DNA from 3 places in the Alteromonas sp. ABV4_150 genome. Region 1 is predicted to be linked to each of the others. Evidence: predicted binding sites of a transcription regulator. Region 1 holds the regulator's gene; each other region holds the start of a gene.
What was found. Region 1 encodes FliA, which starts transcription of late flagellar genes. Its sites were predicted from a motif close to CTAAAGNTNNNNNNNNNNNNGCCGATA; they were not measured.

Region 1 (3,282 bases):
TACACCTGCTCATTACAACGAACGTGACGCATGGGTATATCTTCTTAACCTATTGGCTAATCGCATAAATGTTACCGGAAACGATATACTTAGCTCACAAGGTGCCGTTGCATTAGTCGGGCCTACAGGTACAGGTAAAACAACCACTGTTGCAAAGTTAGCCGCTCGCTACGCGCAGAAATACGGTGCAGAGTCGGTGGCTATGATAACCATTGATACGTATAGAATTGCAGCCTATGAGCAGCTAGCAACATACGGAAAAATTATTGGCTGTACTGTGCGAAAAGCGCAAACTAGTGAAGAACTTGCAGATTTATTGTTCCAACTTCGTCATAAGCGACTAGTATTGATTGATACGGCTGGATTTAGTCAACGAGACAGTCGATTAATTAAACAAATTAAGCAGTTTGATAACGGACAAATGCCAAAAGTTAAAAAATATTTGGTAGCGCAAGCTAATACGCAATATCCTGCTTTGCAGAGAATCATTCAAGCGTATGATGATATTGAACTAAGTGGCTGTATTTTCACAAAGTTAGATGAGTGCTACTCTTTAGGAGAGGTGCTTAGTGCAGCGGTTGAATATCAACTACCGGTTAGTTATGTCACCGATGGCCAAAAAGTGCCTGAAGACATTAAGATTGCAGAAGCGAAATCTTTAGTTTCCGCTGCTGCAAAGCTTTATAAAAAGTACGGTTTGAATCATACTAGTGGCAACAACGCAATTAAAACAGCATAAGCAGTATGATTGACGATCAAGCGAGTAGCTTAAGAAAAATGAAGCAATCACGGTTAATCAAAGTAATCGCCGTCACTGGTGGTAAGGGTGGCGTAGGTAAAACAAACATTACACTTAACACCGCTATCGCCATGGCGAAGCAGGGCAAACGTGTAATGGTTCTTGACGCGGACCTTGGCCTTGCAAATGTAGATGTGATGTTAGGCCTGCGAGTCGAGAAAAACCTATCTCACGTTCTCTCTGGTGAGTGCACGTTAGACGAGGTTTTAGTAACCGGTCCCCATGGTATTAAGATTGCTCCTGCCACCTCTGGTACCCAGTCAATGGCAGAGCTCTCACCTACGCAGCACGCAGGCTTAATAAGAGCGTTTAGCGAACTGCGTTCTCAAATAGACGTATTAATTGTCGACACTGCGGCCGGCATTTCAGACATGGTGTTAAGCTTTTCTAAAGCATCCCAAGATATCATGGTCGTGGTTTGTGATGAGCCTACGTCATTAACAGATGCATACGCACTGATAAAAATACTTAACCGGGAACACGGTGTTTTTCGCTTTAAAGTTGTGGCCAATATGGTTCGCGATGTGCGGGAAGGTCAGGAGTTATTTAGTAAATTAAGCAAAGTGACAGGGCGTTTTCTTGATGTTGCACTAGAATTAGTGGCAACGGTGCCGTTTGATGAGAACATTCGCAAAGCAGTGCGCAAGCAAACCGCTATTGTTGATGCTTTTCCAGGCTCTCCTGCCGCTGTAGCTATAACAAAGTTGGCAAGCAGGGCACTTACTTGGCCTATTCCAGCGCAGCCCGGTGGCCATTTAGAGTTTTTTATTGAACAATTAGTTGCAGAAAAAGCCGTAGGAAGTCAACGTTGAACAGTAAGGCAGCCGCTTATCAACAGCAAACAGATAAATCGCAGTTAGTCGAAAGGCATGCGCCTCTGGTTAAGCGTATTGCGCACCATTTGATGGCGCGACTGCCTGCAAGTGTACTTGTTGATGACCTTATCCAATCTGGCATGATTGGGTTGCTTGAGGCCGCGCGAAATTTTGACGGGTCAAAAGGCGCAAGCTTTGAAACCTTCGCGGGCATCCGTATTCGCGGCGCAATGCTTGATGAAATACGCAAAGGTGATTGGACACCTCGTTCTGTTCACCGCAATGGTCGCGCGATTACTGAGGCGATATCTCAGGTAGAAAGTGAAACTGGGCGCGACGCAAGAGATGCTGATATTGCTGAGAAGCTGAATGTGAGCTTGCAGGATTATCACCAGATGCTCAATGAAGTCAATGCCGGGAAGTTGGTGGGCATTGAAGATTTGGGGGTGTCGGAAGATGTGATCACCACAGAGCAAACCAGAGGTAGTGATGCACCGCTGGAAGATTTGATGCAGGGGGCTTTTCAAAAAGCGTTGGCCCATGCAATAACGACATTACCCGAGCGAGAAGCGATTGTTCTTTCACTTTATTACGATGAAGAACTAAACTTAAGAGAAATAGGCGAGGTTCTTGACGTAAGCGAGTCGAGAGTCAGTCAAATTCACAGTCAAGCCATGTTAAAACTCAAATCACGAATGAAGTCGTGGCAAGCTGACGAAGAATAGAAATTAATAACAATTAACCCCTCAGTGGAGGCTATTTTGGATAAAAGCATGAAAATTCTCGTGGTCGATGACTTTTCAACCATGAGACGTATCATCAAAAACCTACTCAAAGACTTGGGTTTTGCCAACATTCAGGAAGCGGATGACGGCAGCACTGCATTGCCAATGTTACAACAAGGTGATTTTGATTTCGTAGTTACTGATTGGAATATGCCTGGCATGCAGGGCATAGATTTACTACGCGCAATCAGGGCAGATGATAAGCTTAAGCACTTGCCTGTGCTTATGGTTACCGCTGAAGCGAAGAAAGAACAAATTGTAGCCGCCGCGCAAGCAGGTGTTAACGGCTACGTCGTTAAACCTTTCACCGCAGCAACGTTAAAAGAAAAATTAGATAAAATATTCGAACGTTTAGGTTGATCCAGACGCTCAACAGATAAATGAGGTTTACTGGATGTCAACGAATGTAAACGTTCCAATATCGTTAGAAGAAGCAAAGCAGCTTGTCACTTATCTTGAAGAGGGTGACAAGACTTCAGCTAACGCTCTACTTGAAGCCGTCTCAATGAAAGAAAATGTTGAGTTGTTTGCTGAAGTAGGAAAGTTAACGCGTCAACTTCACGACGCATTGAATAACTTCCAAATAGACGATCGCATCAAAAATCTAGCCACAGATGATATTCCTGATGCACAGTCCCGCCTTACCTACGTTATTGAAGAAACTGAAAAAGCTGCTAATACTACTATGGATGCCGTCGAAGCGAGTATGCCGATAGCTGAATTGCTTTCACAGCGAATCGAAAAGGTAATGCCAGAGTGGAAAAAGCTGATGAACCGTCAGATTGAACTGGGTGAGTTTAAGGCATTATGCGCAGATTTAGACGAATTGCTGGAAGACGGTTCGAATCAGTCAGCTAAACTTACACAGTTACTTACTGAAGTT
Region 2 (3,282 bases), 1.7 Mb from region 1:
ACTGATATTGGTTGGGATATCATTGGCTTGCCTTGGTTGATATTAATTTCCACTCGACGGTTTTTTGCTCTATCACTCGCCGTCGTGGCATTCTCAACAATAGGGTTAGTATCTGCTTTGCCAACTACCGACATACGGCTTTCATCAAAACCTGGCGCTGTGCGCATAGCTTCAGCCACCGCTACCGCACGTTGCGACGATAAATCCCAGTTCGAACGATATAGCTCATTAGCAATATGCTGGCCGTCGCTATGTCCAGAAATTTCAACCTCGCCGGGCACATCCGCTAACAATGAACCAATTTTTCTTAATACCGGCTGAAATTGTGGCTGCAAGAAAGCAGACCCTGCTGAGAACGAGCCATTCTCGCGAATACGAATGGTAAGTTGCTGCCCCAACGACTCCATCTCTACCGACCCATCTAAAATTTGCTTTTCTAATTGCTGAGCCACCTTTTTCATCAATTCAGCCATTTGAGATTGGTCAGTGCTTTGCTCAGCAGATGAAGATGACTCAGTAGCGGTTTGTTGGGACTGACCGCCGCGTTGTTCGCCGCGCTGCTTTTGCCTTCCGCCGGCCGAATCCTCGTTTCCTGCCTGAAACTCTAGCATCTGCTGTGTCATTTCGTTGGTTTGCTGTTGTATAGATTCAATTGGCGTAGGATCGGGCTTACCAGGTCGAAATTCCATAGCAATTACACTGGTACCCTTTGGAATATCTTTTACTTCGATTTTGTTTTGTACACCGAAAGCGAACTTCATCGAACCCGCAATTTGCTTAAATTTGAGTACGTCCATCTCTGAAAATGAAAGCAGAAGAACAAAGAAGCACATAAGCAGTGACATCAAGTCTGCGAAGGTTCCCATCCAAGCTGGAAGCCCCTCGGGGGGGCATTTTGGGCATTCTTCTTCGGCCATTATTCTTCCTCTGCGCTTCCGCGTTTGCTCGCCGCAAGGTAATTTTTCAAAACGCCTTCAATGACTCGCGGATTCTGACCGTCAGCAATACCGACAATACCGTCTAACACAAGACTTTGATTTAACTTCTCTTCTCCTGCTCGCACAGCTAGTTTGAACGCGATTGGCAAACATATCACGTTAGCGAAAAAAGCACCGTAAAGCGTTGTAAGTAGTGCAACCGCCATTGCAGGACCGATAGCCTTGGGGTCGTCCATATTTGATAACATGGCAACCAAACCAATCAAGGTTCCGATCATACCCATTGCTGGCGCAATATCGCCCATACCTTTAAAAAACGAAGCGCCAAAGTCATGTCGCTCTGTCGTCATAGATATATCTTTGGCGAGTGTCTCTCTGACCACTTCTATATCGTGGCCATCAACCAGCATATCTACGCCTTTTTGCATAAATTCATTGGAAATTTCTGCTTCTTCAAGAGCTAGAAAACCGCCTTTTCGCGCCGCGTCCGCCATCTCTACTATTTTCTCAATAAGTTCTTCTGGCGATTCAATTTTAAACATGAAGGCTTTGCCAGCAATCTTACCTGCACCGAAGAACTGACCTAGTGTAAATTGTGACAAGACAACAAACAAAGTCCCACCAAATACGATCAATATCGATTGAACGTCGATGAACATGCTTAAGCTGCCGCCCAGAATCATAGCCATAACTATGAAACCAATGGCGCCCAACATACCTATGACGGTTGCTAAATCCACTCACTCTTCCCCATTTATGCGCAGTCAGTGCTGTTAATGTACAATTATCCTATCGGCAAGCGATAGAAATACTAAAACGACATTATTGAAAAATATCATATTTATCTGTTTTTTATTAAGTATGATTTTTAAAAAACGTCGACTTAAGGTTATCTTCAAAGCAACATCCTTGCTCTATATGTTAACCCCCTAATCGAAATACGCCTGCCTATCCCTGTCTTAAAGTAATACAAGCCGCTTGTTTCGAATATAGCACAATATCTTGATCTTCGACGTGGTCAACTGCATGAAAAAAAAGCTATATTGCTGAGATATAGGCGATATACCGACAAACCATTTGACCCTTGTGCAACCCTCGGTTAATGTGCGCGATATACGTATTTTGGCCAATATATTGAGTGTTTTATGACGACAGAAAAAGCATCAGCGTCTTTTGAAGAAACTTTATCTGAACTAGAAGCCATTGTTAACGAAATGGAAAACGGTGATCTGCCGCTTAATAAAGCACTGGAAAAATTTGAACGAGGCATAGCGTTATCTCGTCAAGGCCAGCAATCTCTTGAAAACGCCGAGCAAAAGGTAAAAATATTGCTTAGTGAACAAGGCGAAGAAACGCTTCAGACTCTTCCTGAAAGTGAACAGCCGTAAAACGTTCATTTTTAACTTACAGGCGACCTATGAATTTTTCTGCATTGCATCAGCAAGTCAAACAGCAAACTGATGCATCCCTTCTTACCTTAATTGATGATTTACCCGATTATGCACCGCGCCTCAAAGATGCCATGCGTCATGCATTGCTTGCGGGAGGTAAGCGCATGCGCCCTCTACTGGTGCAGGTTGTAGGCAACACCCTAGATGTACCTAAAAAAGACCAGATGGCTATAAGCATGGCCATCGAGTGTGTCCACGCTTACTCTTTAGTTCATGACGATTTGCCAGCCATGGACGATGATGATTTGCGTCGCGGCATGCCAACCTGTCATATCGCCTTTGATGAAGCTACAGCTATCTTAGCGGGAGATGCGCTGCAATCTCTGGCGTTTACGGTGCTGGCTGATTCTCCTCTTAGCACTTATGCCGAAACCAAACGTGGGCAGCTTCTATCTGTACTTGCTAAAAGTGCGGGTTATGCAGGAATGTGTGGTGGTCAGGCTATCGACTTAGCCAGTACAGGTGAAACTATTTCATTGGAAGAGCTGAAGCAGCTGCATAGATTAAAAACTGGAGCTTTGCTCAAGGCCTGTGTTGAAATGGTTGCTATTGTCAGTGAAGGCTTACTGCCGCAAACTAAAGCTGACTTAATGGCTTATGCCGCCGATATCGGGCTAGCGTTTCAAGTTCAAGACGACATTTTGGACGTTGAAGGCAGCAGCGAAAAGCTAGGTAAACCTGCAGGGTCAGACGAAGCATTGGGAAAAAACACGTTTCCAGCCAAGCTTGGAATAGCTGGCGCCAAGCAAGAATTAGAAATGCTTCACAATAATGCACTTCAAGCATTGACGCGTTTACCCTACAATACTGACAGTTTAATTGCGTTTAGCGAGCTTTTGGTGAAACGCGACCATTAGCCACGCGCCATGTTGAAAAAGATAATAAGTACATGA
Region 3 (3,282 bases), 1.9 Mb from region 1:
AGCTTTCAATCAGCGCCGCAAAACAATTCGCAACTCACTGAAAGACAGCTTAGGTGAGGAAGAAATCCGTGAATTAGGGATAGACCCGACTTCTCGCGCAGAAGTGCTATCGCTTAACGATTTTGCCACTATAGCCAACGCTGTATCGGCGAAAGAGCACCAACAAGAGCAATAAGTTTCTCTATGGATGTACTTGATATAAAGGTGCGGGTGAAAACCCGTCACCTTCCTGACCATCTCCCCTCTGACTCAAAGCAGTTTGCATTCGCCTACCACATTACTATTGAAAACAATAGTGAGCATACGGTACAGCTGCTAAGTCGCTACTGGAAGATAACCGATGCTAACGGTAAAACGTCAGAAGTAGAGGGCGATGGAGTGGTTGGGAAACAGCCAATAATGAAGGCAGGTGAAAATTTTGACTATACCAGCGGAGCAGTCATTGACACACCGGTTGGCAATATGGAAGGCTACTATGTAATGGAACTAGAGAGCGGCGAGCGTTTCCGCGTTCCTGTAAAAGTATTTCGCCTAGCCATTCCAAGCATTCTTCATTAAGGTTTTTATGTCCAAAGGTAACACCTACGTCATTGGCGATATTCAAGGCTGTTATGACGGTCTTCGCCGCGCATTAGATAAAGTCGAATTTGACGAGACGAACGATAAACTGCTTGCCGTCGGTGATTTGGTTGCACGAGGAGAAGATTCGTTAAACACATTACGCTTTCTGAAATCACTTGGCAGTCAATTTAGCAGCGTATTGGGTAATCACGACCTACATTTACTCGCCGTTGTTAACGACATCCGTAAAGCCAAAAAATCAGACAAATTAACGCCATTACTCAATGCTTCAGACTTGACCGAACTTATTTATTGGTTGCGTCAATTCCCGCTGGCAATGAAATTAGACGAACAATCAGTAATGGTCCATGCTGGGCTCTATCCTAAATGGTCTATCGATAATTGCATTTCACTGAGTCATGAAGTTAGCAACATCTTAAAATCCGATGATTACGCTACGTTTCTATCCAGCATGTACGGGAATACACCAGACAACTGGTCAGATAATCTTGAGGGTGACGAGCGACTGCGTTTTATTGTGAATGCCTGTACCCGCATGCGGTTTATTCATACAGACGGCACACTCGATTTTGAAAATAAGTCTCACCCTGGTGCGGTATCACACAGCACCAGTAGCACACTAAGACCATGGTTTGAGGTTGAGAATAAAAAGCTTGGTGATGATCAACGAGTAGTATTTGGGCATTGGGCTGCTCTGTCTGGCGAGACAAATAGTTCTCGGTTTATTGGCTTAGATACGGGTTACGTGTGGGGACAAAGTATGACGCTACTCAACCTAAACACATCATCGCTCATTAGTATTTCGGCATAACGCTTCTATTTTCTACCGCTAAACGCTAAAAAAGCGCTATTGATGAAGGTCTTCCTCCCCTCAAACTGGTTGTACCAGTGAAAACATTAGTATTTATATGATAAATAAAATAAACATTAAGTTATTGTCGCCGATACATTTACTTGTGATAGTAACGATGATGTTTCGTTATCCACTCAGTATTTGAACAAACACGCGCGCATAAGCGCTATATTTTGTTAACTGAGACGGGTAATATCGTTAGGGAAAAAAATAAAAAAACACTCATCCAGGAGTTCCGATGAAAATAACGGTAGCCACACGCGTAATCGGGGGATTTGTAGCGATTAGCGCACTTCTAATCGTTATAAGTGTTGTTTCACTATATAACCTCAATTCTATAGGCTCTGCGACTGAAGAAGTAAACGACGTTGCTCTGCCCACTGTAGCGGGCAGTAATGCGCTCAAAGCAAGCTTCCTGAATATGGGTCGACTTACCTTCGAGAGCTATATCGAAGAAGATCTCAACGGACTTAAAGACAAGAGAGCGTCATTCAACTCTGCCAAAGATACCTTTGAAAATGAGTATCAAAAGCTGGCGCAAGCTGTTAGTAACGAGCCAGAGTTGAGAAGTACGCTCAAGAATGTCCGTGAATCGTATGATGCATACATCACCAATGTTGAGGCCATGTATAAGAATCACCAAATGTACCTCGACCTGCGCAACAACATTCAAGATAGACTGGGTGATGCTGAAGATAATGCAGACGATGCCTCTACCTACCTTCTGGATTTTTCGGACTTAGACTCAGTACAGCGCGACCCTAACCTTAGACGGGCTGCTGAAATTGGTGGTCAACTTGAAACTTCACTTCTTTCTCTACTTACCGTTTCATACGAGTATATAAAGACCCAAACCCTAGTGCGTTCGCAGACACTCGGTAACGAGGTCGATCTCGTAGTTGAAAAAGTGGTTACCCAGCTAAGTGATATGGTTGAGGCAGCGGGCGGTCGTGATGATTCAGGAACACTTGATGATATTAACGACTTGGTCAACGATGCCATCAACGCCGTTAAAGCTAATGATGGCGTTGTGCAGCTACATGTCGATCGCTTAGAGCGCAGAAATGATGCCGAAAAAGCACTTAATGCATCTGACTCTAACATCGCGCAAGCAGTAGTTTCTCTTGAAAACTTGCTTAGTCTGGCTGACAAAAAAGCGTCTCATGTAGAAAACCAAGTTAACGGGGCCATTGCGACGGGCAACACGTTCGTTATTGTGGTGGTGATTATTTCGATCGCGGTAGCGGCTTTCATCGGATATGTAACCGTTCGTGCTATCACACGCCCTCTATACCGGGTAAATGAACTTCTTACTGTAGCGTCATCGGGCGACCTTACTCATCGCTTAGACGACTCAGCACAAGACGAATTCGGGCTATTAGCAAGAAACTGTAATAAGCTAATCGGCAATCTGAAAGAGCTTATTACCGCAATTAACGTTCGCGCAGAGCAGCTAGCAGCTGCGTCAGAACAAACATCAGCAGTGACGGCACAAACCACTCACTCTATTCAGGATCAGAAATCACAAATTGGCCAAGTCGCAACGGCTACAACAGAAATGCACTCAACGTCGCAGCTTGTTGTACAGAGTGCCGAAGATACGCTTAGCCAAATTCGCCACGCAGATGCTGAGGCTGAAAACGTACGCCAAATCTCGTTAGAGAACAAAAACACTATTGAAATCTTATCTCGTGATGTGCAAGAAGCAGCCGACGTTATTAATAAGCTCCATCAAGATAGCGCGAGCATTGGTGGCATTCTTGACGTGATTCGCGGTGTTGCCGATCAAACTAACTTACTAGCATTGAATGCCGCTATTGAGGCTGCACGTGCCGGTGAACAAGGCC

Region 2: pomA (flagellar motor protein PomA) is a predicted target of FliA. The motif match lies at 1,729-1,755, and genes of this name have one in related genera.
Region 3: ACYX4M_RS03695 (HAMP domain-containing methyl-accepting chemotaxis protein) is a predicted target of FliA. The motif match lies at 1,503-1,529, and genes of this name have one in related genera.

The regions. Positions count from the first base shown of each region.
Region 1 covers NZ_CM149971.1:2,762,245-2,765,526, forward strand. The annotation lists gene flhF (flagellar biosynthesis protein FlhF) at 1-739, shown strand, start outside; gene ACYX4M_RS12005 (MinD/ParA family protein) at 745-1,611, shown strand; gene ACYX4M_RS12010 (RNA polymerase sigma factor FliA) at 1,608-2,339, shown strand; gene cheY (chemotaxis response regulator CheY) at 2,376-2,759, shown strand; gene ACYX4M_RS12020 (protein phosphatase CheZ) at 2,794-3,282, shown strand, end outside.
Region 2 covers NZ_CM149971.1:26,073-29,354, forward strand. The annotation lists gene ACYX4M_RS00115 (flagellar motor protein MotB) at 1-917, opposite strand, end outside; gene pomA (flagellar motor protein PomA) at 917-1,678, opposite strand; gene xseB (exodeoxyribonuclease VII small subunit) at 2,084-2,326, shown strand; gene ACYX4M_RS00130 (farnesyl diphosphate synthase) at 2,356-3,246, shown strand; gene dxs (1-deoxy-D-xylulose-5-phosphate synthase) at 3,279-3,282, shown strand, end outside.
Region 3 covers NZ_CM149971.1:852,123-855,404, forward strand. The annotation lists gene rsmA (16S rRNA (adenine(1518)-N(6)/adenine(1519)-N(6))-dimethyltransferase RsmA) at 1-175, shown strand, start outside; gene apaG (Co2+/Mg2+ efflux protein ApaG) at 184-558, shown strand; gene ACYX4M_RS03690 (symmetrical bis(5'-nucleosyl)-tetraphosphatase) at 566-1,393, shown strand; gene ACYX4M_RS03695 (HAMP domain-containing methyl-accepting chemotaxis protein) at 1,674-3,282, shown strand, end outside.